3 regions of the Pseudomonas sp. HP_08 genome follow, and region 2 is predicted to be linked to each of the others. Evidence: predicted binding sites of a transcription regulator. Region 2 holds the regulator's gene; each other region holds the start of a gene.
What was found. Region 2 encodes sigma-54, which starts transcription at its own class of promoters, with help from an activator protein. Its sites were predicted from a motif close to ANTGGCATNNANNTTGCTNT; they were not measured.

Region 1: the regulator sigma-54 is predicted to act here: its motif matches at 5,369-5,388, upstream of ACYAS9_RS16875 (CmpA/NrtA family ABC transporter substrate-binding protein).
Region 3: the regulator sigma-54 is predicted to act here: its motif matches at 7,435-7,454, upstream of glnA (glutamate--ammonia ligase).

What each region holds. Positions count from the first base shown of each region.
Region 1 covers NZ_JBTOQC010000017.1:80,260-89,945, forward strand. The annotation lists gene ACYAS9_RS16850 (protein kinase domain-containing protein) at 1-233, opposite strand, end outside; gene ACYAS9_RS16855 (nitrate/nitrite transporter) at 243-1,454, opposite strand; gene ACYAS9_RS16860 (helix-turn-helix domain-containing protein) at 1,740-2,705, opposite strand; gene ACYAS9_RS16865 (cysteine hydrolase family protein) at 2,825-3,433, shown strand; gene ACYAS9_RS16870 (ANTAR domain-containing response regulator) at 3,452-4,027, opposite strand; gene ACYAS9_RS16875 (CmpA/NrtA family ABC transporter substrate-binding protein) at 4,041-5,252, opposite strand; gene ACYAS9_RS16880 (quinone-dependent dihydroorotate dehydrogenase) at 5,489-6,514, shown strand; gene rmf (ribosome modulation factor) at 6,653-6,868, opposite strand; gene rlmKL (bifunctional 23S rRNA (guanine(2069)-N(7))-methyltransferase RlmK/23S rRNA (guanine(2445)-N(2))-methyltransferase RlmL) at 7,425-9,644, shown strand.
Region 2 covers NZ_JBTOQC010000001.1:327,685-337,370, forward strand. The annotation lists gene ACYAS9_RS01560 (MlaC/ttg2D family ABC transporter substrate-binding protein) at 1-41, opposite strand, end outside; gene mlaD (outer membrane lipid asymmetry maintenance protein MlaD) at 53-520, opposite strand; gene mlaE (lipid asymmetry maintenance ABC transporter permease subunit MlaE) at 520-1,317, opposite strand; gene ACYAS9_RS01575 (ATP-binding cassette domain-containing protein) at 1,317-2,126, opposite strand; gene ACYAS9_RS01580 (KpsF/GutQ family sugar-phosphate isomerase) at 2,424-3,398, shown strand; gene kdsC (3-deoxy-manno-octulosonate-8-phosphatase KdsC) at 3,413-3,937, shown strand; gene lptC (LPS export ABC transporter periplasmic protein LptC) at 3,947-4,519, shown strand; gene lptA (lipopolysaccharide transport periplasmic protein LptA) at 4,506-5,051, shown strand; gene lptB (LPS export ABC transporter ATP-binding protein) at 5,052-5,777, shown strand; gene ACYAS9_RS01605 (RNA polymerase factor sigma-54) at 5,934-7,436, shown strand; gene hpf (ribosome hibernation-promoting factor, HPF/YfiA family) at 7,557-7,865, shown strand; gene ptsN (PTS IIA-like nitrogen regulatory protein PtsN) at 7,877-8,341, shown strand; gene rapZ (RNase adapter RapZ) at 8,344-9,201, shown strand; gene ACYAS9_RS01625 (HPr family phosphocarrier protein) at 9,217-9,489, shown strand; partial or broken gene ACYAS9_RS01630 (ZIP family metal transporter) at 9,582-9,686, opposite strand, start outside.
Region 3 covers NZ_JBTOQC010000006.1:142,471-152,156, reverse strand. The annotation lists gene ACYAS9_RS07650 (DUF3482 domain-containing protein) at 1-224, shown strand, start outside; gene ACYAS9_RS07645 (YkgJ family cysteine cluster protein) at 308-766, shown strand; gene ACYAS9_RS07640 (aminotransferase-like domain-containing protein) at 763-2,178, opposite strand; gene ACYAS9_RS07635 (L-lactate permease) at 2,206-3,630, opposite strand; gene typA (translational GTPase TypA) at 3,806-5,626, opposite strand; gene thiI (tRNA uracil 4-sulfurtransferase ThiI) at 5,766-7,220, opposite strand; gene glnA (glutamate--ammonia ligase) at 7,556-8,962, shown strand; gene ACYAS9_RS07615 (hypothetical protein) at 9,010-9,686, shown strand, end outside.

The sequences.
Region 1 (9,686 bases), on a different contig from region 2:
TGAACGATGCTCCAGGTTTCCGGGGTGGCGTAGTAATCCAGCGCCAGCGCCTGCAGGGTCGACTGGGCAGCCAGCGCACCATCGGCGCACTGGCTGACGCCATCGGCCAGGGCAAACAGATAACCCTTGCTGGCCGCCAGCGCCGGCACCGGCGTGACCAGGCGCAGCGCGTCCTGGTTCTCGCTGCGCGGGCCGCTGGCGCTGAATTGCGCACAACTCAGTTGCAGAGTCATGGGGCCGGCTTAGACCCGGGCCGCCGTCACGGCTGCCGAGCCCCAGGTGGTGCGCCAGCGGCGTTTGACATTGAGCAGGCCGAACCAGGCCAGCACGGCCAGGCCGGCGAACAGCCACAGGCCCAGTTGATAATCGCCGGTGTGCTGCTTGATGGTGCCCAGGCCGGCGGCGAGGAAGAAGCCGCCGATGCCGCCGGCCATGCCGATCAGGCCGGTCATCACCCCGATTTCCTTGCGGAAGCGCTGCGGTACCAGCTGGAACACTGCGCCATTACCGGCGCCCAGGCCCAGCATGGCGGCAACAAACAGCGCCAGTGCCGCCCACGAACTGGGCAGGTTGAAACCGACGGCGGCAATGCCGATGGCCGCGACCATGTACATCGCGGTCAGGGTGCGGATACCGCCGAAGCGGTCGGCCAGCGCGCCGCCCAGCGGACGCATCAGGCTGCCACCGAACACGCAGGCTGCGGTGTAGTAGCCGGCAGTGATCGGGCTCAGGCCATACTGGTCGTTGAAATAGCCGGGCAGGGCGCTGGCCAGGCCGATGAAGCCGCCGAAGGTCACGCTGTAGAAAAACATGAACCACCAGCTGTCACGGTCGCCAAGGGCCTTGAAGTAGTCGGTCATGGACTTGGGCTTGCTGCGCTCGGGCGCATTACGTGCCATCAGGGTAAAGGCGATCAGCGTCAGGATCAGCGGAATCAGCGCCAGGCCGAAGACATTGCCCCAGCCGAAACTGGCCGCCAGCACCGGTGCGATCAGGGCGGCGAGCACAGTGCCGGAGTTGCCGGCACCGGCAATGCCCATGGCCTTGCCTTGGTGCTGTGGCGGGTACCACTGCGACGCCAGCGGCAGCGCCACGGCAAACGACGCACCGGCCATGCCCAGGAACAGGCCCAGCAGCAGCGCTTGCTCATAGCTGTGAATGCCCAGTTGCCAGGCGGCGAACAGCGCAACGATGACGATCACCTGGCCGATGATGCCGGCGGTTTTCGGTGACAACTGGTCGGCCAGCATGCCCATCACAAAGCGCAATACCGCACCGGCCAGGATCGGCGTGGCGACCATCAGGCCGCGTTGCTGAGTGGTCAGTTGCAGGTCGGCGGCAATCTGTACGGCCATCGGGCCCAGCAGGTACCAGACCATGAAGCTCAGGTCGAAATACAGAAAGGCTGCAAAAAGGGTCGGTCTGTGCCCGGCCTTCCAGAAACTTGTATCCATTGCACACCTCATCATCTGCCAGAAAGTAAGTCGTCGGCCATTGCCGAAGCCAGAACGCAAAAAACGCCGCCTCTCGAAACGCCGTGGGGCGAAAGGAGAGGGCGACGTCTTTGTCGTATGTGTGGGGGCAACCGCCGTTGGCTACCTGCGCAATACACACAGCAAAAGCCGGGCCATATCGCAATTCAACGGGCTATCAACGCGCTTGCCGGTGTATAGGCCTGGTCCTGGCCGGTTGATCGCGCCATAAGGGCGCACCCGCGCGCGGCAATGAGACGTTTCGGTTCAGTGATGGCCGGTCCGGAACGTTCGTCGGTAACCGGAGGGCGACACCTGCAAGGTCTGAAGAAAGTGCTGGCGCATCGAGGCGCTGCTGCCAAACCCGCATTCGCCGGCGATGTGTTCGATCGACTGGTTGCCCGTTTCCAGTCGGCGCCGGGCGAAGGCGAGCCGTTCGTGCAGCAGCCAGTCGCCGAAGGTCATGCCGGTCAGGCGCTTGAACTGGCGGGTGAACGTGCGTCGGCTCAGGGCCAGGCGTTCGGCGACTTCATCGATGCGATGCGGCCGTTGCAGGTGGGTGCGCAGCCAGTCGAGCAACTGGCTCAGGCGTTGGTCAGCCAGGCGCCGGGGCACGGGCTGTTCGATGAACTGCGCCTGATTGCCTTCGCGATGCGGCGGCACGACAAGGCGCCGGGCAATCTGGTTGGCGATCTCATGGCCATAGTGCTCGCGCACGATGTGCAGGCAGCAGTCGATGCCGGCCGCCACACCGGCTGAGGTCATCAGCCCTGCGGCTTCGACATACAGCACATGGGCGTCGAGCTGCACCTCGGGATAGCGCCGGCCGAAATCCTCGGCCCAGGCCCAGTGCGTGGTGGCCGGATAACCGTCGAGCAGCCCGGCAGCGGCCAGCACATAGGCGCCCAGGCACAGGCCGACGATTCGCGCGCCGCGCGCATGGGCATCACGCAAGGCCCGCAGCAGCGCCTCGGGCGGCGATTCCCCGGCGTCGCGCCAGCTGGGGACGATGACGATGTCCGCCCAGGCCAGCGCCTCCAGGCCATGGTCGCACAGCACATTGAAGCCTGCGGTGGAGCGCAAGGGGCCGGGTTCTGCGGCGCAGACCCGCAGGTCGAACCATGGCGAATCGTTGACGTGCCGCTCTTCGCCCAGCACCAGGCAAGGCACGGACAGGTGAAAAGGGCTGATACGGTCGAAGGCAACGACGGCGACCTTGATTGACTGGCTCATTGCGGCACCCGGTACGGAGAATGGCCCGATCCTGGCGAAAGATGGCATTCAGGTCAATTTCCCGCTGTCAGTCATTGGCCGACACTGGTGCTCTCGTTTATTACCGCCAGGACACTGCCATGACCGCTGCCAAACGCGCCTTGATCGTTATTGATGTGCAGAATGAGTATTTCACCGGCAACCTGCCGATCGAATACCCCGACCCGCACCAGTCGCTGGCCAATATTGGCCGTGCCATCGACGCCGCCCAGGCGCAGGGCATTCCAGTGATTCTGGTGCAGCACCTGGGCCCGGCCGATTCCCCGCTGTTCGCTCGCGGCAGTGAAGGCGCCGCGCTGCACCCGGCAGTGGCGGGGCGTGAGCGTGCCTTGCTGGTCGAAAAGAGCCACGCCAGCGCTTTCAAGGACACCGGCCTTGGCGACTGGCTGGTCGAGCAGCAGATCGACACCCTGAGCGTGGCGGGCTACATGACCCAGAACTGCGACAACGCGACCATCCAGCAGGCGGTGCATCTGGGGCTGGCGGTGGAATTTCTCAGCGATGCCACGGGCGCGGTGTCGTACCGCAACCGCGCCGGCAGTGTCAGCGCCGAAGAGGTTCACCGGGTGATCTCGGCGGTGCTGCAAGCCGCGTTTGCGGCGGTGTTGAGCACCGATGAATGGATTGCAGCCTTGCACAGCGGCGAGGCGCCGCTGCACGAGAATATCTACTCCTCGACGCGCCCGTAGCATTGCCGCCCGCCAGGGTCAGCCGAGCATCTCGCTCATTGAAATGATCTGCTCCGCCACCTGAATCAGCTTCTGCTGGCGGCTCATGGCCTGGCGGCGCATGAGGGTGTAAGCCTCTTCTTCGTTGCAGTGCTTCATCTTCATCAGCAGCCCCTTGGCCAGCTCGATGCGTTTACGTTCGGCCAGTTGCTGGTCGCGGGCCACCAGTTGCGCGCGCAGGGCCTGGTCGCTCTCGAAACGGGCCATGGCCACATCGAGAATCGGCTGCAGGCGCTGGGCATGAATGCCTTCGACGATGTAGGCACTGACCCCGGACTTGATCGCCTGGCGCATCACGCCGGGGTCGTGTTCGTCGGTGAACATCACGATCGGGCGGGGCAGGTCGCGGGACACCAGCACCACTTGTTCCATGACGTCGCGGCCGGGGGATTCGGTGTCGATAAGAATCACGTCCGGGCGCAAGGCTTCGACCCGTGCCGGCAAATCGATGCTCAGGCCCGATTCGTCGATCACGTCGAAGCCTGCTTCGCTGAGGGCGGCCTTCAGGCGCCCGACTTTCTTTGGTGTGTCATTGATCAGCAGGATACGCAGCATGATTGCCTGTCTCTCAATGGGCGGCGATGGCAGGAGCGCCATCGGTTCGTGAATGCAGGGAAAAGCCGCGAGCGTAGCCGGCAGGGTCGCTACCATCCCAGATTCGCCCGTCGATCAACTGGCTGCTGCGCAGGGTGCTGTCCGGTACGGCAATGCCCAACGCCTCGGCGGCCTGGCGATACAGGTCCAGCCGGTGAACGCGGTTGGCCACCGCCAGGTAATCGGGGTCGTCACGCAGCAGGCCCCAACGGCGGAACTGGGTCATGAACCACATGCCGTCCGACAACCAGGGGAACGTCACCTGGCCGTCACCGAACAGGCGCAAGGCGTGCGGGTCTTGCCAGCTGTTACCCAGGCCGTCCTGGTACTGGCCCAGCAGGCGCGGTTCGATGCAGTCCAGCGGCGCATCGAGGTAATCGGCGCCACTGAGCAATTGTGCGGTGCTGCGGCGGTTTTCCTGGCTTTGCTCGATGAAGCGGCTGGCTTCGAGCACCGCCATGGTCAAGGCGCGGGCTGTATTGGGGTTCTGCTCGACAAATGCCTGGGTGCAGCCCAGCACCTTGCCCGGATGGTCGGGCCAGATCGACTGGCTGGTCGCCAGGGTAAAGCCCAGTTTCTGTTGCACCGCGCTGGCGCCCCACGGTTCGCCGACGCAAAAACCATCGATGCGCCCGGCTTGCAGGTGCGCAACCATCAAGGGCGGCGGCACCACCACGCTGTCGACATCATCGAGCGGGTGAATACCCTGGCTGGCCAGCCAGTAATTGAGCCACATGGCATGGTTGCCGGTGGGAAAGGTCTGCGCAAACGTCAGCTTTGCACCTCGGTGGTGCACGGTGCGCTCCAGTGCTTCAGGGCTGGTCACGCCGGCATCCTGCAGCCCGCGCGACAGGTTGATGCACTGGCCATTCTGGTTCAGGCCCATCAGGATCGCCATGTCGGCGGCGGCCGCACCGCTGATGCCCAGCTGCATGGCGTAGATCAGGCCGTACAGGCTGTGGGCGGCGTGCAACTGGCCGCTGACCAGCCGGTCGCGCAGGTTGGCCCATGACGCCTGGCGCTTGAGATTGAGGGTCAGCCCGTAAGGCTGGGCAAAACCCTGAGTCGCCGCGACCACCAGAGAGGCGCAGTCGGTCAGGGCCATGAAACCTATGTCAATGCTGTTCATTTCGGGGGCATCGCTGCCCGCCACCCAGTCCAGGGCATTGCTTGATCGTTGGTTCATAGGCCGATCTACATCCATAAAAAAAGCGTCGTCAAGCCCGCCGCACAAGCTGCGAGCTACAACGACGCCATTGTCGATACCCGTCGGCGACGTTGCCGGGGGATGTTTATTCAATCAAAGCAAGGCATGTGCCAGTAGGGCGCGCAGTGCCTGTAGTGTCGCACTTCTCGCTTAGCAGGCCATCCGCCGTCTATAATCGCCGCCTGACTTCAGCCGCTCACGAGCCTCGCCCACCCATGTATAACCTGGCCCGCCAGTTACTGTTCAAACTCTCCCCCGAAACCTCCCACGACCTGTCCCTGGACCTGATCGGTGCCGGTGGCCGTCTGGGCCTCAATGGCCTGCTGAGCAAGGCACCTGCGCAATTGCCGGTGACGGTGATGGGCATTCGCTTTGCCAACCCGGTCGGGCTGGCGGCGGGCCTGGACAAGAATGGCACGGCCATCGACGGGTTTGCCCAGCTGGGTTTCGGCTTTGTTGAAATCGGCACCGTGACCCCGCGTGCGCAGCCAGGCAACCCCAAGCCGCGTCTGTTCCGCCTGCCAGAGGCCCAGGGCATCATCAACCGCATGGGTTTCAATAACCTGGGCGTCGATCACCTGGTGTCCCGCGTCAAGGCGGCGAAATACCGTGGCGTGCTGGGGATCAATATCGGCAAGAATTTCGACACCCCGGTCGAGCGCGCGGTCGATGATTACCTGATCTGCCTCGACAAGGTCTACGACCACGCCAGCTATGTGACGGTCAACGTCAGCTCGCCCAATACCCCGGGCCTGCGCAGCCTGCAGTTCGGCGATTCGCTCAAGCAACTGCTCGATGCCCTGCGCGTGCGTCAGGAAGCCTTGACCCAGCAATACGGCAAGCGCGTGCCGCTGGCGATCAAGATTGCCCCGGACATGACCGATGAAGAAACCGTGCTGGTGGCCAGTGCGTTGCTCGATTCAGGCATGGATGCGGTGATCGCCACCAACACCACCCTGAGCCGCGAAGGCGTCGAAGGGCTGCTGCACGCCAACGAGGCGGGCGGCTTGTCTGGCGCGCCGGTGCGTGAAAAGAGCACCCACACCGTCAAGGTGCTGGCCGGTGAGCTGGCCGGGCGTTTGCCGATCATCGCCGCCGGTGGCATTACCGAAGGCCGGCATGCCGCCGAGAAAATCGAGGCGGGCGCCAGCCTGGTGCAAATCTATTCGGGCTTTATCTACAAGGGCCCGGACCTGATCCGCCAGTCGGTCGATGCCATCGCTGCACTGCCTCGGCGTTGAGTGCGCGGGCATGAAAAAGGGGCTCCTTGAAAAAGGAGCCCCTGGGCCTGTGGCCCGCCGCCCGGTCAGGGCGGTGATCACATGAATGCAATGTACAAAGGTCAGACAAAAATTTTGATGGACTGCTCGGAAGTTACCTCATCCGACTGCGTGAAGTTCGTTGAGCCTGTGGATTCCCGCAGTGCCGGTCATACCGTCCCATTGGTCGCCGCGTCCTTCGCGCCAACCATTGATCCACGCCTGACGCACCGACGGCAGAGTAAACGGGCAAAGCTCACGGGATTTACCACTAACGCCGTACTGATATCCGCGCAAAAATGCTCTTTCCAACGGATCACGCTTAAGTCTTCTCATAGGGTGTTGCCCTCGTCTGTTGACTGTAATGTCCATGGACCTCATGTCGAGGTCTGGCAGAAATCTTCTGCCATGTCTGCCCGCTGCCGGCGTCGCGGGCGAGGTGCCATCACCGTTGCAGTGCTGGCCTGAGACGATTTCTAACCAATGCTCGACACGCTGTGAATGATCGATTTGTCATAAGGACGTCACATTTAGGTCTGATGAGTACTAAGGGCAAATGTGTTTCAAGGATGATTCAGTTAATTACTCAAGTGCCGCAAGGAGTTGCGGCACGACAGAAGGATTTTTCTGTTCATCGATAATGGCTGAATGCTTTTAGTTATTATGCGACGAAGGGTCGAGATGTGACTTCATATGTCTTGAAACTTCGGGCTCACTAGGCGGCCGGAAAACCGCTTTTTGCAAAATCAATACACTGCCGCGGCGATGTACCTGTTACCGCGGTGGACCGGCACACATTACGTGCCACGCAGGCGCTGTCAGAAAGCGCCTGTCTTGAATCTGGTCGGGCAATGCGTTGCTCGCCGCTGACGGCTCAGGCCCTGGAATACACATGTCGGATCGCTACGAACTTTACCTCACCTGCCCCAAGGGCCTCGAAGGCCTGCTGATCGAGGAAGCCACCGGGCTGGGCCTTGAAGAAGCGCGCGAGCACACCTCCGCCATTCGTGGCCTGGCCGACATGGAAACGGCCTATCGCCTGTGCCTGTGGTCGCGCCTGGCCAACCGCGTGCTGCTGGTGCTCAAGCGTTTCCCGATGAGCAATGCCGAGGACCTGTACCACGGCGTGCTGGATGTCGAGTGGCACGATCACCTTGAGCCGGACGGCAGCATCGCCGTTGAATTCAGCGGCCATGGCTCGGGCATCGACAACACCCACTTTGGTGCGCTGAAGGTCAAGGACGCGATCGTCGACAAACTGCGCACCAACGATGGCCTGCGCCCTTCGGTCGACAAGATCAACCCGGACCTGCGCGTGCACCTGCGTCTGGACCGTGGCCAGGCGATTCTGTCCCTGGACCTTTCCGGGCACAGCCTGCACCAGCGTGGCTACCGTTTGCAGCAAGGCGCGGCGCCGCTCAAGGAAAACCTCGCGGCGGCGATCCTGATCCGTGCGGGCTGGCCGCGCATTGCCGCCGAGGGCGGCGCACTCGCCGACCCGATGTGTGGCGTGGGCACTTTTCTGGTCGAGGCCGGCATGATTGCCGCCGACATCGCGCCCAACCTCAAGCGTGAGCGCTGGGGCTTCAGTGCCTGGCTGGGGCATGTGCCGGCGCTGTGGCGCAAGTTGCATGACGAAGCGCTGGCGCGCGCCGAAGCCGGTCTGGCGAAGCCGCCATCGTGGATTCGCGGTTATGAGGCCGACCCGCGGCTGATCCAGCCGGGGCGCAACAACATCGAGCGCGCAGGCTTGAGCGAGTGGATCAAGGTCTATCAGGGCGAAGTCGGTACTTTCGAGCCACGCACCGACCAGAACCAGAAAGGCCTGGTGATCTGCAACCCTCCGTACGGCGAGCGCCTGGGCGATGAGGCCAGCCTGTTGTACCTCTATCAGAACCTCGGCGAGCGTTTGCGCCAGGCCTGTCTGGGCTGGGAGGCGGCGGTGTTTACCGGCGCGCCGGACCTGGGCAAGCGCATGGGCATTCGCAGCCACAAGCAATATGCGTTCTGGAACGGCGCCTTGCCGTGCAAGCTGCTGTTGCTCAAGGTTCAGCCCGATCAGTTCGTCACCGGCGAGCGGCGCACGCCCGAGCAGCGCCAGGCCGCGCTTGAAGAACCGGCACCTGCGCGCGACGAGAGCAAGCCGGCCCCGGTCGAGCAGGCGCGCCTCAGCGAAGGCGGGCAGATGTTCGCCAACCGCCTGCAGAAAAACCTCAAGCAACTGGGCAAATGGGTGCGTCGCGAAGGGGTCGAGTGCTACCGCGTCTACGACGCCGACATGCCGGAATATTCGGTAGCGGTCGACCTGTACGGCGACTGGGTCCACGTTCAGGAATACGCGGCGCCCAAATCGATCGACCCGGCCAAGGCCTCGGCGCGCCTGTTCGATGCGCTGGCGGCCATTCCACAGGCCTTGGGCATCGACAAGAGCCATGTGGTGGTCAAGCGCCGCGAGCGCCAGAGCGGCACCCGCCAGTACGAGCGTCAGGCCGCCCAGGGTCAGTTCATGGAAGTCAACGAGGGCGGCGTACGCCTGCTGGTCAACCTCACCGATTACCTGGACACCGGTCTGTTCCTCGACCACCGCCCGATGCGCATGCGCATCCAGAAAGAGGCGGCCGGCAAGCGTTTCCTCAACCTGTTCTGCTACACCGCAACAGCCACCGTGCACGCGGCCAAGGGCGGCGCGCTGCGCACCACCAGTGTCGATTTGTCGCGTACTTATCTGGACTGGGCGCGGCGTAACCTGTCGCTCAATGGTTTTTCCGAGAAAAACCGTCTGGAGCAGAGCGATGTCATGACCTGGCTGCGCGAGTGCCGTGAAGAATACGAGCTGATCTTCATCGACCCGCCGACCTTCTCCAACTCCAAGCGCATGGAAGGGGTGTTCGATGTGCAGCGCGATCAGGTCGAGCTGATCGACCTGGCCATGGCGCGACTGGCGCCGGGCGGCGTGCTGTATTTCTCCAACAACTTCCGCAAGTTCGTGCTCGACGAGCATGTGGCCCAGCGCTACAACGTCGAGGAAATCAGTGCCCAGACCCTGGACCCTGACTTCTCGCGCAACGACCGGATCCACCGCGCCTGGAAAATCACCGTGCGCAACGCCTGAGACCTGACAGGCACCGCGCTCAGGGTCGGCTGACGGTGGGCG
Region 2 (9,686 bases):
GCCAGCAGAACCAGCAGACCGCGACGCAAGATAGAAATCATGGGAAAGCTCCTCATTTGGCTTCTTTACTCACTGTATTGAGCAGGAATTTACCGATCAGGTCCTCAAGCACCAGCGACGACTGGGTGTCATGGATTGTGCCGCCATCCTTGAGCAAGCCTTCATCGCCGCCCACGCTGATACCGATATATTTCTCACCCAGCAGGCCCGCCGTCAGAATCGACGCCGTGGAGTCGAGTGGCAGGTTATCCACTTTCTTCTGCACTTCCAGGGTCACCCGGCCGGTAAACGTGTCGCGATCCAGGTCGATCGCCGTTACCCGGCCAATGGTCACGCCCGCCATGCTGACCTTTGCTCTGACAGTCAAACCGGCAATATTGTCGAAGTAGGCATAAAGTTTATAAGTGTCGGTGGTCGCACTGGCGCTCAGGCCACTGACACGCAACGCCAGCAGGAGCAGAGCCAGAATGCCGGCCAGCAGGAACAGGCCGACACCGGTTTCGATGGCGCGGTTTTGCATCAGAAATCTCCAAACATCAAGGCGGTCAGAATAAAGTCCAGGCCAAGCACAGCCAGGGATGCGTACACCACAGTCCTTGTCGTGGCCCGACCGATCCCCTCGGAGGTGGGATCGCAATCGTATCCCTGGAATACCGCGATCCAGGTCACTACCAAGGCAAATACGACGCTTTTAAGGACGCCATTGAGCACATCGTCAACGAAAGAAACACTGTTCTGCATGTTGGACCAGAAAGATCCCTCATAGACTCCCAACCAATCGATGGCCACCCACGAGCCGCCCCAGATGCCGACCACACTGAAGATCACGGTCAGGATCGGCAACGAGATAAAACCGGCCCACAAGCGTGGCGCAACGATGTATTTGAGGGGGTCGACGCCGATCATTTCCAGGCTCGACAGTTGCTCGGTGGCCTTCATGTTGCCGATTTCGGCAGTCAAGGCAGAGCCTGCACGCCCGGCGAACAGCAAGGCGGCAACCACCGGCGCCAGTTCGCGCAGCAGGGTCAGGGCAACCATCTGCCCTACCGCCTGCTCGGAGCCGTACTTGGTCAGGATGCTGAAGCCCTGCAAGGCCAGCACCATGCCGATGAACATGCCCGACACCACAATAATGACCAGCGACAGTACGCCGACTGAATACAACTGCCGCACCAGTAACTGGAAGCCGCCACTGACGTTGCCACGCCCCAGCAGGGCGTTGACCAGAAAAATGCCGGAGCGACCCATTACCGTAACGATATCGATGGCCGAGCGCCCAAGCAGGCGAACACGATCCATGATTGATTTCTTGCGCATCAGCGCTTCCCCAACAGGTCTTCGCGAAAATCCGGCGCGGGATAATGAAATGGCACCGGACCATCCGGTTCGCCGGTCATGAACTGACGAATGCGCGGGTTATCCGAGCCCATCAGTTCTTCAGGAGTGCCCTGCCCCAGTACCTGGCCATCACCCACGACATAGATATAGTCGGCAATGCTGGCCGTCTCGGTCAGGTCGTGCGACACCACGATACTGGTGATACCCAATGCATCGTTGAGCAGACGGATCAGCCGCACCAGCACGCCCATGGCGATCGGGTCCTGGCCGACGAATGGTTCGTCGTACATCAGAATCTGCGGGTCCAGGGCTATCGCCCGGGCCAGCGCAACGCGTCGTTTCATACCGCCGGACAACTCGTCGGGCATCAGCTCGACGGCGCCACGCAATCCCACCGCCTGCAATTTCAGCAGCACGATGTCGCGGATCATGTCCTCGGGCAGTTGGGTATGGACACGCAAAGGGAAGGCCACGTTCTCGAACACATCAAGATCAGTGAACAGCGCGCCGCTCTGGAACAGCACGCCCATCTGCTTGCGGGCATCGAACAGATCACCACGCGACAGCTCGGGCAGGTTCTGGCCATTGACCCACACTTCTCCGGCATCGGGACGCAATTGGGCGCCCATCAGGCGCAGCAGCGTGGTCTTGCCACACCCTGAAGGCCCCATGATCCCGGTGACCTTGCCCCGAGGAATACGGATATCGACATCACTGAAAATGTTGCGGGCACCGCGCTTGAAGGTAACGCCCTTCAACTCGACCGCATACGCGTCATCGGCACTCATTTAAACTCCTTGCGATACGGCCTCACCCTGCCCACAGCCCCTGCGTGGGGAGGCAACGACGGTAGGGTCGGGCCGACAAGCCGCGAACTATACCACCGCAGCATCACGCCACCCAAGCGCATAACCGACGCCTCATGCTCGTGTTCACATGCTGTTACGATGCAGGTCAGACACCCCGAAAGGCGTTACGGTTTCCCGAAAGGGCCCAATTGAGCATTGCTGCTGCGATCAGAGCGTGAGCGCAGGCGATATTACGGCTATAATCCTTGGCTTTTCCCAGGCTGACCGATTTCAGACATGAGCCCAACCAGCGACCTGATTCATTCCGCACAGCGCACTATCCGTCTTGAAATAGAAGCTATCGACGGCCTGCTGGGGCACATCGACGCTGACTTCGTGCGTGCCTGCGAACTGATTCTGGCCAGCAAGGGCCGCGTGGTCGTAGTCGGCATGGGCAAGTCCGGCCATATCGGCCGCAAGATCGCTGCCACCCTGGCCAGCACCGGCACCACGGCGTTTTTCGTGCATCCTGCCGAAGCCAGCCACGGCGACATGGGCATGATCACCCGCGACGATGTGATCCTGGCCCTGTCCAATTCCGGCACCACCAGCGAGATCGTCACCCTGCTGCCGCTGATCAAGCGCCTGGGCATCCAGATGATCAGCCTGACCGGCAACCCCGAGTCGACCCTGGCCAAGGCCGCCGATGTCAATCTCAATGCCCGTGTCGAGCAGGAAGCCTGCCCGCTGAACCTGGCCCCGACCTCATCGACCACCGCCGCGCTGGTGATGGGCGATGCTCTGGCAGTCGCCCTGCTCGATGCCCGCGGCTTTACCGCCGAAGACTTCGCCTTTTCGCACCCTGGCGGCGCCCTGGGCCGACGCTTGCTGCTCAAGGTCGAGCATGTGATGCACAGCGGCGATGCCCTGCCCAAGGTGCAACGCGGTACGCTACTGCGCGATGCGCTGCTTGAAATGACCCGCAAGGGCCTGGGCATGACCGCCATTCTTGAACACGACGGCAGACTGGCCGGGGTTTTCACCGACGGCGACCTGCGCCGCACCCTGGATCGTCCGCTCGACATTCGTCAGATCATCATCGACGACGTCATGACCGTGCATGGCAAGACCGCCCACGCCAACATGCTGGCCGCCGAAGCACTGAAAATCATGGAAGACCACAAGATCAGCGCACTGGTCGTGGTCGACGAAGAAGACCGCCCGACAGGCGCTTTCAACCTGCAAGACCTCCTGCGCGCAGGAGTCATGTAATGGAGAACCGGACCATGAGCGACGAACTGCTGCAACGCGCCAGCAAGATCAAGCTGGCAATCTTCGATGTCGATGGCGTGCTGACCGATGGCCGCCTGTATTTCCTGGAAGACGGCAGCGAATTCAAGACCTTCAATACCCTCGACGGCCACGGCATCAAGATGCTGATTGCCTCGGGCGTCGACACCGCGATCATCAGCGGACGCAAGACCCCACTGGTCGAGCGCCGCGCGAAAAACCTGGGCATTGCCCACCTGTTTCAAGGCCGTGAAGACAAGCTGGTGGTGCTTGACCAGTTGCTCGGCGAATTGAAGCTGAGTTACGAACAGGTCGCCTATCTGGGTGATGATCTGCCAGACTTGCCGGTCATTCGCCGCGTTGGCCTGGGCATGGCCGTCGCCAATGCGGCCAGCTTTGTTCGCCAGCACGCCCATGGCGTGACCAGCGCCCGGGGCGGCGAAGGCGCAGCGCGCGAGTTCTGCGAGCTGATCCTGAACGCCCAGGGCAACCTTGAAGCGGCCAACGCCGCCTACTTGTAGAAATCGCTCATGCTCAGCAAAAAGATTCGGACTTTCCTGATACTTGGTGTGCTGGCTTTCCTGCTGGCGGCCGTTGGCTACTGGAACGTCAGCCCCGAGAGCTTCATGGAGCAACCCGCCGTGACGCCCGACGAGACGGCCATCGACTACTACGCCATCAATGCCCGCAGCGTTCAGTACCTGCCCGACGGCAAGGTGCAGTACGAAATGACCGCCGACAAGGTCGAACACGTCAAGGCCACCGACGTCAGCCTGCTGACCAGACCGGACCTGCAGATGTACCGCGGCACGGCATTTCCGTGGCACGTGCAGAGCAGCCGCGGCGAGGTGTCGCCCGGCGGCGAACAGGTCGAATTGATCGACAATGTTCGCGTGGCGCGCACCGATGAAAAGAACCGTTCGACTATTATTACCAGCAGTCGAATGACTGTATTCCCACAGAAGCAATATGCGCAGACCGAGCAAGCCGTTAGAATCGACGCCGGCGGCGGTGTCACTACGGCCAAAGGGATGAAAGCGTATTTGAACGACGGCAGGATGGACCTGCTGTCCAACGTAAGAGGACAGTATGAGTCTCGTTAAAACTCTTCCTTTCTTGCTCGGCCTGGGCGCAGTACTGGGAAGCGCGAGCGCCTGGGCTCTGCCGACAGACCGTGACCAGCCGATTCATATCCAGTCAGACGACGCGCAGCTCGATGACAAGAAAGGCATTGCCACCTACAAGGGCAATGTCATCATCACCCAGGGCTCGATGAAGATCACCGGCAACACCGTGACCATCACGCGTAACGCCCAGGGCGAAGTCGATGTCTTCACCTCGGTCGGCAACCTGGCCTATTACGAGCAGAAGCCTTCGACCACCAAGCCTATCGTTCAGGCCTACGCGGTCACGATCCAGTACTACGCGGCACAAGATCGCATCGTCCTGATCGACAAGGCCAAGGTGATCAACGATGGCAACACCTCCGAAGGCGAGAAGATCGTCTACGACACCGTGCGCCAGATCGTCAGCGCGGGTCGCGCCACCGGCAGCCAGGTGACCACACCGCGGCCACGGATCGACATGGTCATCCAGCCGAAAAAGAAAACCGAACAGCCGCAGAAGGCCGAGTAAATGGCAACGCTTAAAGCCCAGCACCTGGCCAAGAGTTACAAGAACCGCCAGGTGGTTCGCGATGTCAGCCTGTCCATCGACAGTGGCCAGATCGTCGGTTTGCTGGGCCCCAACGGTGCCGGCAAAACCACGTGCTTCTACATGATCGTCGGCCTGGTACAGGCCGATCAAGGCCGTGTACTGATCGACGACCTGGATGTCAGCCACCAGCCCATGCACGGCCGCGCGCGCGCCGGCATCGGCTATCTGCCCCAGGAAGCCTCGATCTTTCGCAAGCTGACCGTGGCCGACAACATCATGGCCATCCTCGAAACCCGCAAGGAGCTCGACGGCGCCGCGCGCCGCAAAGAGCTGGAAAACCTCTTGCAGGAATTCCATATCACCCATATCCGCGACAGCCTGGGCATGAGCCTGTCCGGCGGTGAACGGCGCCGCGTGGAAATTGCCCGCGCCCTGGCCACTGCGCCGAAGTTCATCTTGCTGGACGAACCCTTTGCCGGGGTCGACCCGATTTCGGTCGGCGACATCAAGCAGATCATTCATCACCTGAAGTCCAAGGGCATTGGCGTGCTTATCACTGACCACAACGTCCGTGAAACCCTGGATATCTGCGAAACCGCCTACATCGTCAACGACGGGCAACTGATCGCTGAAGGCGATTCAGAGACCATTCTGGCTAACCAGCTGGTGAAAGAGGTCTACCTCGGCCACGAGTTCCGCCTCTAGCCATCACAATGACCGTTGACAGCGGATTATTTGTCGTGGCGCTCTAGGCAAGCGCTTCAATTTCAGGCATATAACTTGCTTATAAAAGGCGGCGCTCAGGCGCCCTGTAGTGGACGGCGCACGTGCGCCGGCGAATGAAGGTGTTGAGCCTCTGCCATGAAACCATCGCTAGTCTTGAGAATGGGCCAGCAGCTGACGATGACACCGCAGCTGCAACAGGCTATCCGCTTACTCCAGTTGTCGACCCTGGACCTGCAACAGGAGATCCAGGAGGCTCTGGAATCCAACCCTATGCTTGAACGCCAGGAAGAAGGCGACGACTTCGATAATTCCGACCCTATGGCGGACAATGTCGAGAACAAGCCCAACAGCGAACGCGAAACCCAGGAACCGACCTATCAGGAATCATCCGCGCCCACCGTGGACAACCTTGAAGACGGCGAATGGAACGAGCGCATCCCCAACGAGCTGCCCGTCGATACCGCCTGGGAAGACATTTACCAGACCAGCGCCAGCAGCCTGCCAAGCAGTGACGACGACGAGTGGGACTTCACCACGCGCACCTCTGCCGGCGAAAGCCTGCAAAGCCACCTGCTGTGGCAGCTCAATGTGGCACCGATGTCCGACACCGATCGCCTCATCGCCGTCACCCTGATCGACTGCATCAATAGCCAGGGTTATCTGGAAGAGTCGCTGGAAGAGCTGCTTGAAGCCTTCGATCCCGAACTGGACATCGAACTCGACGAGATCGAGGCCGTACTGCATCGCATCCAGCAATTCGAGCCTGCCGGCATCGCTGCCCGCTCCCTTAGCGAATGCCTGCTGCTGCAACTGCGGCAGATGCACGCCAGCACACCATGGCTGAGCGAAGCCCAGCGCCTGGTCACCGACTATATCGACCTGCTGGGCGGGCGCGACTACGCACAGCTGATGCGGCGCATGAAGCTCAAGGAAGATGATCTGCGCCAGATCATCGAACTGGTCCAGAGCCTCAACCCGCGCCCTGGCTCACAGATCGAGTCCAGCGAGCCGGAATATGTCGTGCCCGACGTCATCGTGCGCAAGGACAGCGAGCGCTGGCTGGTCGAGCTGAACCAGGAAGCGGTGCCGCGCCTGCGGGTCAACCCGCAATACGCAGGCTTTGTGCGCCGCGCCGACACCAGTGCCGACAACACCTTCATGCGCAATCAGCTGCAAGAGGCGCGCTGGTTCATCAAGAGCCTGCAAAGCCGCAATGAAACCCTGATGAAGGTTGCCACCCAGATCGTCGAGCATCAGCGCGGTTTTCTCGAATATGGCGACGAGGCCATGAAACCTCTGGTATTGCATGACATCGCCGAAGCGGTGGGCATGCACGAATCGACCATTTCGCGGGTCACCACCCAGAAGTTCATGCACACCCCGCGCGGCATATACGAACTGAAATACTTCTTTTCCAGCCACGTCAGCACCTCCGAAGGCGGTGAATGCTCATCCACGGCCATCCGCGCAATCATCAAGAAACTGGTCGCCGCGGAAAATCAGAAAAAGCCATTGAGCGACAGCAAGATCGCTGGTTTACTGGAGGCACAAGGCATTCAAGTCGCCCGTCGCACAGTCGCCAAGTACCGCGAATCCCTGGGGATAGCGCCATCCAGCGAGCGCAAGCGGCTGATGTAGCGGACGAGGCACTTGCAGGGCAGCGCACCAGAGCTCACGCCGCCCGCCTGTGTCAGGCCACAGCGTTCCAGCGGCAGGTCACCGACCTGCCTCTTATGCACTGGCAAAGGAGAGAGCTGTATGCAAGTTAATATCAGTGGACATCACCTGGAAGTGACCAAGCCCCTTCGTGAGTATGTGGAGCTCAAACTCAAGAAGCTTGAAGGGCATTTCGACAAGATTACCAACGTCCAGGTCACGATGACGGTCGAGAAACTGAAGCAGAAAATCGAAGCCACCCTGCATATTCATGGTGGGGAGGTCGTTGCCAACGCCGAACATGACGATATGTACGCGGCCATCGACCTGCTCACCGACAAGCTCGACAGACAATTGCTCAAGCACAAGGAAAAGCAGCAAAGCATCCTCAAGGGTGCGACCGCTCGCTAACAAACCAATCCATGACTCAACTTGAAAACATACTGACCCCCGGCCGTTCCCTCGTGAACGTGCCGGGAGGCAGCAAAAAACGCGTGCTGGAGCAGATCGCCGATCTGATCGGCCGCGAAGTGCCCGAGCTGGACGCGCAAGACGTGTTCGAAAAGCTCGTGAACCGTGAAAAACTCGGCTCGACCGGCTTCGGTAACGGTATCGCTATTCCCCACTGTCGTCTCGAGGCCTGCCAGTCGCCTATCAGCGCAGTATTGAGCCTTGAGAAACCGGTCGATTTCGATGCCATCGATGGCGCGCCAGTCGACCTGCTGTTCGTTCTGCTGGTACCGCAAGCGGCCACCGACGAGCATCTGAAGCTGCTCAGCCAGATTGCCGGCATGCTTGACCGTAGCGATGTGCGCGAACGCCTGCGCAGCGCGCAAAGCAGTGAAGACCTTTACCAGTCCGTACTGGAAGAACTCAAAGGCCGTTGAGCATGCGCATGATCATCGTCAGTGGCCGCTCAGGCTCAGGCAAGAGCACTGCGCTGGACGTTCTGGAAGACAACGGCTTCTATTGCGTCGACAACCTGCCAGCCGGCCTGCTGCCGGAACTGGCCGAGCGCGCCCTGCTCAATAGCGAGCAGGCAGAACCGCTGCTGGCCGTGTCGATCGATGCACGCAACATGCCCAGCCACCTGACCCGATTCCCGCAAATGCTCGACGAAGTCCGCGCGCGGCACATCCAGTGCGATGTGTTGTACCTGGACGCCGACGACGCCACCTTGCTCAAGCGCTTCTCCGAAACCCGGCGGCGTCACCCACTCAGCAATGCGCAGCGCTCGCTGGCCGAAGCCATTCGTGACGAGAGCCTGCTGCTGGGGCCGATCATCGATCTGGCCGACCTCAAGATCAACACGACCCACCTGAACCTGTACCAGCTGCGTGACACCATCAAGTTGCGCCTGCTGAACCGACCGGAGCCCGGCACCGCCTTTCTCATCGAGTCGTTCGGCTTCAAGCGCGGCATGCCGGTGGATGCCGACCTGGTCTTCGATGTCCGTTGCCTGCCCAATCCTTACTGGAAGCCCGAGCTGCGCGACCACTCGGGCCTTGATCCGGTGGTGATGGAATACCTGGCAGCCCAGCCTGACGTCGAAGAAATGTTTCAGGACATCTTCACATACCTCAACAAATGGCTGCCACGCTTTGCCGCCAGCAACCGCTCCTACGTGACCATCGCCATCGGCTGCACCGGCGGACATCACCGTTCGGTCTATCTGACCGAGCGCCTGGGCAAGGTCCTGCAACAATCACTCAAGAACGTTCAGGTTCGCCACCGCGACCTCAGCTGAAGGATTTCAACTGCGATGCCCGCTCGTCAAATCACCATCATCAACAAACTCGGCCTTCACGCCCGGGCCGCCGCCAAGTTTGTCGGCGTGGCCGGCAAGTTTCCCTGCCAGATCCGGGTCGGACGCACACCGGAAAGCCTGGTCGACGGTAAAAGCATCATGGCCGTCATGATGCTCGCTGCCGGCAAAGGCACCGAGCTTCATCTGTCTACCGAAGGCGAGAGCGCCGAACAGGCACTGGATGGCCTGGTCGAGTTGATCAACAACAAGTTCGATGAGGGCGAGTAACCGCGCCACCTGAATTGACCGGCACTAAAAAAGGGGCCCTGTTTGTCAGGTAGCCCCTTTTTTAATGCGGGTAGCGCACACGATCAGCTTGAAGCCAACCCCAGGGCGCAGGTCGCACCTTCTTCCAGAGCCCGCAACACACAAGGCTCCAGATCAAGCCAGGCCAGCGCCTGAGCCACCAGCAAGACCATGCCGGC
Region 3 (9,686 bases), on a different contig from region 2:
AGCGCCAGTTATTGCAGGCGCTGGGCGTACGCGGCCATGCAGCGATGAGCAGCATCGAGCTTGATACGCCGCAGGATGATCAATGGCGCAAAGGCAAACTGCCCGAGCCGCTGCGCAAGGCCCGTGCGCACCCGCAATGGTCGGCGCTCAATGCCCATCCACGGCTGAGCCAGGCAGAACGGCAGGAAACCCTGGAAGAACTGGCGCAGGTGCTACATACGTAGCGCCACACATCATCTATCGCTACTGCAAAGCCCTGCGGACCGGTATCATCCCGCGCCCGTGATGTCCGCCTCCAGAAACGATAATGAAACCGACCCTGATTGCCGCCGCTGAAATCGACCGCCTTGAAACCTGGGCCAAATACGCCAGCCACATGTGCGGAGGCTGTATTTCCAGCTGCTGCACGCTGCCGGTGGAAGTGAAGATCAAGGATTTGATCCGCATCGGCGTGGTCGATGAGTTCGAGAGCGGCGAGCCGCCGAAGAACATCGCCAAGCGCCTGCTCAAGGAAGGCACCATCGAGCGTTACAACCAGAAGAGCGGGATTTTCACCCTGCAGCGCATGAGCAACAACGATTGCCTGTACCTGGACCGCAAGAGCCGCTTGTGCACCATCTACGAAAAACGTCCCGACACCTGCCGCAGCCATCCCAAGATCGGCCCACGCCCCGGCTATTGCGCCTACAAGCCCAAGGCTGTCGAGCGTAACAACAGCAGCAGCGCGCTGAACCAGAGCTCGGCGCGGGCACCGATCAAGTTCTAAGCCGCCCTCGCCAGATGCGCGCAGGCCGCCAGGGTTTTCAGGCGCTGCACGACATCTGGCGACAGCGTGGTGCCCAGGCACACCCGCAACCCCGTTGCACAGCGGCCATCGGCAAAGAAGATTCCGCTGCCCGCCACAGGACAGCCGCGCTCACGCGCCAGGCGCTGCAAGGCGTCCATGTCGGTCTGTGCGGCAAATTCAAACCAGTGAATAAACCCGCCGCGTGGCGGCACATAGCGTGTGCCCGGCGGAAAATCACTGCGCACCAGTGCCTCGACCGTCGCCGTCACCTCGCTCAGCCGGGCGCGCAATCTGGCGAGGTGTTCTTCCATGTAGCCACGCCCGATGAACTCGTTCAGCACATGCTGGGCAATGCTCGACACCGCCAGGTTGCGCGAGAACATCTGCGCCAGGATGGCATCGCGGTACTTGCCCGGCACGCACCAGCCCACCCGGTAACCGGGCGCCACGGTCTTGGAAAACGATGAGCAATACAGCGTGTTGCCGGACGCATCGTAACTCTTGATCGCCCGCGGGCGATCCACCTCGGGCACCAGGTCGAAAAAGATGTCGTCCTCGATGATCGGCACGCTCGCCGCGCTGGCCAGTTGCGCCAGACGTGCTCGGGCGTCGTTGCCCATAATGAAGCCGCGCGGGTTCTGCAAGGTGGGGTTGAGAAAGATCGCCGCCACGCTTTTCTGCTTCAGCGCTTCTTCAAGGTGGTCGATGTCCAGACCCTGCTGCGCATCAGTGCGAATCGGCAAGGCGCGCAGGCCCAGGCGTTCGAGGGTTTGCAGGATGCCGTAGTAGGTCGGGGTTTCAATGGCCACCGTCGCGCCCTTGGGCGCCACCGCCTCCAGCGCCAGCTCCAGCGCCGTGGTGTCGCCGCTGGTCACCAGAATGTCTTCCGGGCCGCAGACCACGCCGCGCGCCAGCATCAACCCGGCGATGCGCCGGCGCAGTGCCGCCAGGCCCGGCGGTGCGACCAGACCGCTCAAGGCGGCGTCGGTCCTGGCGACCGCGACCAGGCATTTGTTCAGCAGCACATCAGGGGCGAGGTCAGCGTGCAGCACGGCCGAACTCAAGGACGGCGTGTCATGGCTGGCCGCCTGGGCGAGCATCTCGACCACCGCATGGTTGACGTTGACCGTCACCCCGGAAAGGTCGAAGCCACGGGAGGCGCTGATACGCGCCACCCGATAGCCGACTCGCGGCACACTGAAAATCCAGGCATCGGCTTCAAGGTCAGCCAGGGCACGCTGCACGGTGGTGATGCTGGTATCGAACATCCGCGCCAGCGTGCGCACTGAAGGCAGTTTCGCCTCGCAGGCCCATTCGCCGCCGTCGATTTGCCGGATGACCCAGTCCCTGACCACATGCCAGCGTTTGGCGGATACATCGAAGCTGTGCATGGTGGCTCTTGCTGGACGGTGTGGATTTCAAGGCCAGGAAAGTAGCACAGCGCCCATCACCGCGACGATGACAATGTTGAGCAGCACCAGGGCAAAACCGAAGCGCACCAGGTGGTGTTCTTCTTGCCGGCTGGCCGCCGCCAGCCCGGTGATCAGCGAAAGAATCGACAACGACCCCAGCGCGCCATGCCCTGCGGCGCTGTTGACCATCGCTGCCAGCCAGGCACCGTGCTCGCCGGACAATGCCATGACCGAAGGCATCACCAGCGTGTTGCCGCCGACATTGGAGCCGGTGACATAGCCGGCCACCCCCGAGAACAGCGCCACCGTGGGCGCCAGCGATACGCCGGACAGCGATTGCAGAAAGCGCTGGGCCTCCAGCAGAAAACCGGCGTTGACCATGACCTGCGACAGCAGCAGGAACAACAGGATGCTCAAGACCGGAAAGCGACTGCGCTTGAACAATGCACCCCAGGCAAAGCCTTGCGCGGCAGCGGGCCGAACCGACATCAGCACGCTGACGATCAACAGCGCCAGCCCCGGCGACGCCAATGGTTTCCACGACACGCGCTCGCCCTTGATGACCCAGAGCTCGTCCCAACCGCTCAGCACAAAAATCCCCCGTGACAGCACCACGATGCCGAGCAATGCCAGATAAGGCCAGGCTGCCTCGGGCCAGCGCAGTAGGCTTTTGCGCTGTACAAATGACAGCCCCAGGCCCACGCCCGCGACGGCCAGCGCCGCCAGCACGCCGGACACTTCAGGCCCGACCCAGCGGTTGATCGCATACAGCACCGCAATGAACAGCGCCGTCATCAGCAGCAGGCCCAGCCACGGCGCAACCTTGCAAATGCCGGCCTGCCACAACGCGATGGCTGCCAGGCAGAAAAACACCGGCGCGCTGATCAGCGCCGAATGGCTGCCCAGGGTGTGCGCCGGCAGGTGCGCCAGCAAGGCGCCAATCGAAGTCGCCAGGCCCAGCGTGCCCCACGGCATGATGACCATGCCCGCCAAGGCGATTTTCATCCCGGCCGCCCGACCGAACAGGCCCATCAGCAGCGGCACGGTGGCAATCAGCGACACGCCGAAACCGGTCATGGCCTCCAGCAACGGCGCAAGGCCCAGCACAATGAAAATCACCTGCGCGGCAGGCTTCCAGCCCAGTCCCTTGACCCATTCGCCAATCGCGGCAGGCGCGCCGCGCTGCTCCACCTGAATGACAAAGGCCAGCCCCGGCACGATGACGCACGCAGTGCTCAGAAACAGAATCGTGGTGTCTTGCGCGATGACGGCCGACAGGGCCAGCGACCAGGGCGCCGCGACGCCGGCCTGCCACAACAGCAGCACCAGCACCACGCCCATGAACGCCGCCTGCACCGGCGGCCTGCGCAGGATGAGGATCAAGGCAATCACCAGCGCGACGGGTGAAAGTTGCAACAACAGTGGTGCCATGGTTTTGCGCTTCCCGGTTCAGTCATGTGGCTGTTCGGGACAGGGTGAGGGATAGGTGAGGCGGGCGAGAGATACAGATGGGCGGTGTTTTTCAATACGCAGCCGAAAGCCACAAACAAGAACGCCCCCGGCCTTGCGACCGGGGGCGTTTCTAGTCAGCGCTTGAACCGATTACTCAGTTCTTGGCTTTCTTGGCAGCGCGGGTACGCTCGCTTTCGTCCAGGATCTTCTTGCGAAGACGGATGGACTTCGGCGTGACTTCGCACAGCTCGTCTTCCTGGATGTATTCCAGAGCCTGTTCCAGAGTGAACTTCACTGGTGGAACCAGAGCGATGGTTTCGTCTTTACCCGAAGCACGCATGTTGTCGAGCTTCTTGCCCTTGGTAGGGTTGACGCCCAGGTCGTTGTCGCGGCTGTTCTGGCCGACGATCTGACCGTTGTAGATCTCCTGGCCGTGCTCGACGAACAGCTTGCCGCGCGCTTGCAGGGTTTCCAGCGAGTAGGTCAGTGCCTTGCCGGTTTCAACCGAAACCAGTACGCCGTTCTGACGGCCGGACATGTGGCCCGACTTGACGGTGTCATAGCGATCGAAGATCGAGGTCAGGATGCCAGCACCGTTGGTCAGGGTCAGGAACTGGTTACGGAAACCGATCAGACCGCGAGCAGGGATGTTGTATTCCAGACGAACACGGCCTTTGCCATCCGGCACCATGTTGGTCAGGTCGCCCTTACGCAGGCCCATCTCTTCCATGACCTTGCCCTGCGAATCTTCAGGGATGTCGATGGTGACGTTTTCGAACGGTTCCTGCTTGACGCCGTCCACTTCGCGGATGATCACTTCAGGACGGCCCAAGGCCAGCTCGAAGCCTTCGCGACGCATGGTTTCGATCAGTACCGAGAGGTGCAGCTCACCACGGCCGGAAACCTTGAACTTGTCAGCGCTGTCGCCTTCTTCAACTTTCAGGGCAACGTTGTACAGCAGCTCCTTGTCCAGACGATCCTTGATGTTACGCGAGGTCACGAACTTGCCTTCTTTACCGCAGAATGGCGAGTCGTTGACCTGGAAGGTCATGGAAACGGTTGGCTCGTCGACGGTCAGAGGCTTCATCGCTTCGACGTTCAACGGGTCGCACAGGGTGTCGGAGATGAACAGCTCGTCGAAGCCGCTGATGCAGACGATGTCGCCGGCAGCTGCTTCTTCAACGTCTACACGGTGCAGACCGTGGTGACCCATCAGCTTCAGGATACGACCGTTGCGGCGCTTGCCGTCGGCGTCGATGGCGACCACCGGGGTGTTCGGCTTGACGCGACCACGGGCGATACGGCCAACACCGATAACACCCAGGAAGCTGTTGTAGTCCAGTGCCGAGATTTGCATCTGGAACGGACCGTCACGGTCAACGGCTGGCGCCGGAACGTGATCGACAACCGCCTGGTACAGCGCGGTCATGTCTTCGCCCATGGCGGTGTGGTCCAGACCGGCGATGCCGTTCAGGGCCGAGGCGTAAACAACCTGGAAGTCCAGTTGTTCTTCGGTAGCGCCCAGGTTGTCGAACAGGTCGAAAATCTGGTCCAGAACCCAGTCCGGACGCGCGCCTGGACGGTCAACCTTGTTGATGACCACGATCGGACGCAGGCCGGCTTCGAAGGCCTTCTTGGTCACGAAACGGGTTTGCGGCATAGGGCCGTCCTGAGCGTCGACCAGCAGCAGCACGGAGTCGACCATCGACATGACGCGCTCTACTTCACCGCCGAAGTCGGCGTGGCCCGGGGTGTCCACGATGTTGATGTGGTAGCCGTTCCAGTTGATGGCGGTGTTTTTCGCCAGAATGGTAATACCGCGCTCTTTCTCCTGGTCGTTGGAGTCCATCACGCGCTCGTCGTTGAGCTCGTTGCGCTCCAGAGTGCCGGACTGACGCAGGAGTTTGTCTACCAGGGTGGTTTTACCATGGTCAACGTGGGCGATGATGGCGATGTTGCGGAGATTTTCGATCACTTGTGTATCTCGATCAGAGGATTCGGTTTGCTGCCCGACAAGGGTCAGCGATTAGCGTTTGAAGCTTCAAGGCGTCGGCCGATGCCGCAAGGCGTCGGGGGGCCGGTGACGCAAGCCACAGGCAAACAGCCCCGGGCACTTAGCTCGGTCGATATACGCGCACATTGGCATACCCCTCACTGAGCAGATGGTGAGCATGCAGGCGGCTCATGACGCCTTTGTCGCAATACAAAAGGTACTGGCGATTACCGTCCAGTTCCTTGAAACGGCTGTTCAGTGCATAGAACGGCAGCGTCTGTACTTCCACGCCCGGCACGTGCAACGGCTGGTCTTCCTGGGCATCCGGGTGACGGATGTCGACGATGACCTGGCCTGCCAGGGCCTGTTGGACTTCTTCAACTTCGACATGCTGACCCAGATCATCGATTACCTGATCGATGGTCACCAGCCGGGCGCGCTCCAGAGCACGCTCCAGCACCGCCATGTCGAAGCGGGTTTCTTCATGCTCGACGCGGTTGCGCTTGGCATTGGTCTTGGGGTTGACCGAAATCACCCCGCAATATTCAGGCATGTGCCGGGCGAACTCGGCGGTGCCGATCTTCGTCGCCAGGTTGACAATCTCTTGCTTGTCGGTCGCCACCAGCGGACGCAGCACCAGCTTGTCGGTCGCCGAATCGATGAGGCTCAGGTTCGGCAGGGTCTGGCTCGACACCTGGGAAATCGCCTCGCCGGTGACCAGCACATCAATCTCCAGTCGGTCAGCCATGGCGGAGGCTGCGCGTAACATCATACGCTTCAACACTACACCCATATGACTGTCGTCGACGTTTTGCAGAATTTCGCCCAGAACTTCCTCGAACGGCACGCTGATGAACAGTACACGCTGGGAGCTGCCGTATTTTTTCCAGATAAAGTGCGCGACTTCCATCACGCCCAGCTCGTGGGCGCGGCCGCCCAGGTTGAAGAAGCAGAAATGCGTGACCAGGCCACGGCGCATGATCTGGTAAGCCGCCACGGTGGAGTCGAAACCGCCCGACATCAACACCAGGGTCTGCTCCAGCGCGCCCAGCGGATAACCGCCCAGGCCCTGATGCTGGCTGTGGATCACGAACAGGCGCTGGTCGCGGATTTCCATGCGCACCACCAGTTCGGGCTGTTTCAGCTCGATGCCGGCGGCCCCGCATTCGCGGCGCAGCTGGCTGCCCACGTAGCGCTCGACTTCCATCGACGTGAAAGTGTGCCTGCCGGCGCGCTTGCAGCGCACCGAAAACATTTTGCCCGGCAGCAGGTCGGCGTAATGCGTCTTGCATTTGGCCACGATGTCATCGAAGTCGCCCAGCGGGTATTCGGCCACCTGCAGGAAGTTGGCGATGCCGGGCATGCAGCTCAGGCGCTCGGTGATGCCGTGCAGGATCTTCGGATCCGTCAGCCGGGTTTCGACCTCAAGGTTGTCCCACACGCCGCCCACGACAATGTCCGCATCCAGCTCACGCAGGACGACACGGATGTTCTTGGCCAGCTGGCGAATGAACTTCTTGCGCACCGGCGGGCTTTTGATGGTGATTTCGGGGAAAACTTTGACGATCAGTTTCATAGAAACAATGCGCGTGGGGCCAGCTAAAAAAGAGGGGCGCGGATTATAGCGGAAATTGCTCAAGGTTTAACCAGTTATCGTACGCCCGATCATCGGCGCACCAAAAACGCACACTTCAGGCAATATCAGCATCATTACGGTGCATATATTTCGCGAAAAATCTCTCTGATAGCGGTAAACGCTTGTATTTGGGGCGCTCAACCCAACTCGGGGCACTGGCATGCAATTTGCTCCCTTGTGAGGCAGGTTGCCATGGCAGAGTATTCTGCGCCGTGCATCACCCAAATCGTCGGGGCCAATACCAAGAAAAGGCCTCAAGTCACCCGGAGGACACCATGTCGAAGTCGGTTCAACTCATCAAAGATCATGACGTTAAATGGATTGATCTGCGCTTCACTGACACCAAAGGCAAGCAGCAGCACGTCACCATGCCGGCGCGCGACGCGCTGGACGACGACTTCTTTGAAGTCGGCAAGATGTTCGACGGTTCCTCCATTGAAGGCTGGAAAGGCATCGAAGCCTCCGACATGATCCTGCTGCCGGACGACGACTCCGCAGTACTGGACCCGTTCACCGAAGAGCCGACCCTGATCCTGGTCTGCGACATTATCGAACCTTCGACCATGCAAGGTTACGATCGCGATCCACGCGCCATCGCTCACCGCGCCGAGGAATACCTGAAGACCACCGGTATCGGTGACACCGTCTTCGTAGGTCCTGAGCCGGAGTTCTTCATCTTTGACTCGGTCAAATACAAGTCCGACATCTCTGGCTCCATGTTCAAGATCTTCTCCGAGCAAGGCTCGTGGATGACTGACCAGGAAGTCGAAGGCGGCAACAAAGGCCACCGTCCAGGCATCAAAGGCGGCTACTTCCCGGTGCCACCGGTCGACCACGACCACGAAATCCGTACTGCCATGTGCAACGCACTGGAAGAAATGGGCCAGTTCGTCGAAGTGCACCACCACGAAGTGGCCACTGCCGGCCAGAACGAAATCGGCGTGAAATTCAACACGCTGGTCAAGAAGGCTGACGAAGTCCAGACCCTGAAGTACGTTGTTCACAACGTTGCCGACGCTTATGGCCGCACCGCTACCTTCATGCCGAAGCCTCTGTACGGTGACAACGGTTCGGGCATGCACGTCCACCTGTCGATCGCCAAAGACGGCAAGAACACCTTCGCCGGCGAAGGCTATGCCGGCCTGTCCGACACTGCCCTGTACTTCATCGGCGGTATCATCAAGCACGGTAAGGCCCTGAACGGCTTCACCAACCCGTCGACCAACTCCTACAAGCGTCTGGTCCCAGGCTTCGAAGCCCCGGTCATGCTGGCCTACTCGGCACGTAACCGTTCCGCCTCGATCCGTATTCCTTACGTCTCCAGCCCACGTGGCCGTCGTATCGAAGCCCGCTTCCCGGATCCGGCTGCCAACCCGTACCTGGCCTTCGCAGCTCTGCTGATGGCCGGCCTGGACGGTATCCAGAACAAGATCCACCCAGGCGATGCTGCCGACAAGAACCTGTATGACCTGCCGCCTGAAGAGGCCAAAGAGATTCCACAGGTTTGCGGTAGCCTCAAAGAAGCCCTGGAAGAGCTGGACAAGGGCCGTGCGTTCCTGACCAAGGGCGGCGTGTTCTCCGACGACTTCATCGATGCCTACATCGAGCTGAAAAGCCACGAAGAAATCAAAGTCCGCACCTTCGTACACCCTCTGGAATACGATCTGTACTACAGCTGCTGATTGCAGTGCGCGGGGTCAGCCCCGCGCAACAAAGAGGCCACCTTCGGGTGGCCTTTTTCGTTTGTGCGCGCAGCGTTATCCTGCCGCTCATGACCAAAGACGCGCAGCACCTCATCGACCTGACCGGCCCCGCCAGCCATACCCTCAAGCGCGAGCCGGGCGTTGGCCTGTTGCGCATGGGGCCTGCGGCACTGGGTAAAAATGCCGACCTGCACCTGGAAGCGCATGAGCAGCCGGACTGGAGCGTGTTCGACGCCTTCAGCACCCCGGCCGGCACGCCCTGGCCGCGCGTGCTGAGTTACACCGGCAGCGACAGCGGGTTCTTCGACTGGGCCTGCAAGCGCCCGATCGAAACCCTGAACTGGACACCGATCCTGCCCAGGGACACGCGGATCGATGCCCGCCACAGCAATATTCACCAACTGTCGCTGGACCTGAGCCAGCCGGGCGGGCACCTGCACCTGACCTTGCCCAGCCACGAGGTCTGGCCGTCTCGCCACTTGAGAGTCGAAGGCGATCTGGCCCGCCTCAGCACCGACGGCGACTTGCCGACTGATCTGGCGCTGGCGCCCGCCACCCTCGCCCGTAAAACCTCGCAGCCCTACGTGCTGCCCGATCTGGGCGACCTGCATGGCGTCGACAACCTGACGCTGCATAACGGCCCGATGGCGCAGCCGATTTCACTCAAGTGCCTGGCGCGTTTTCCGCACCTTGCGTCGCTGAG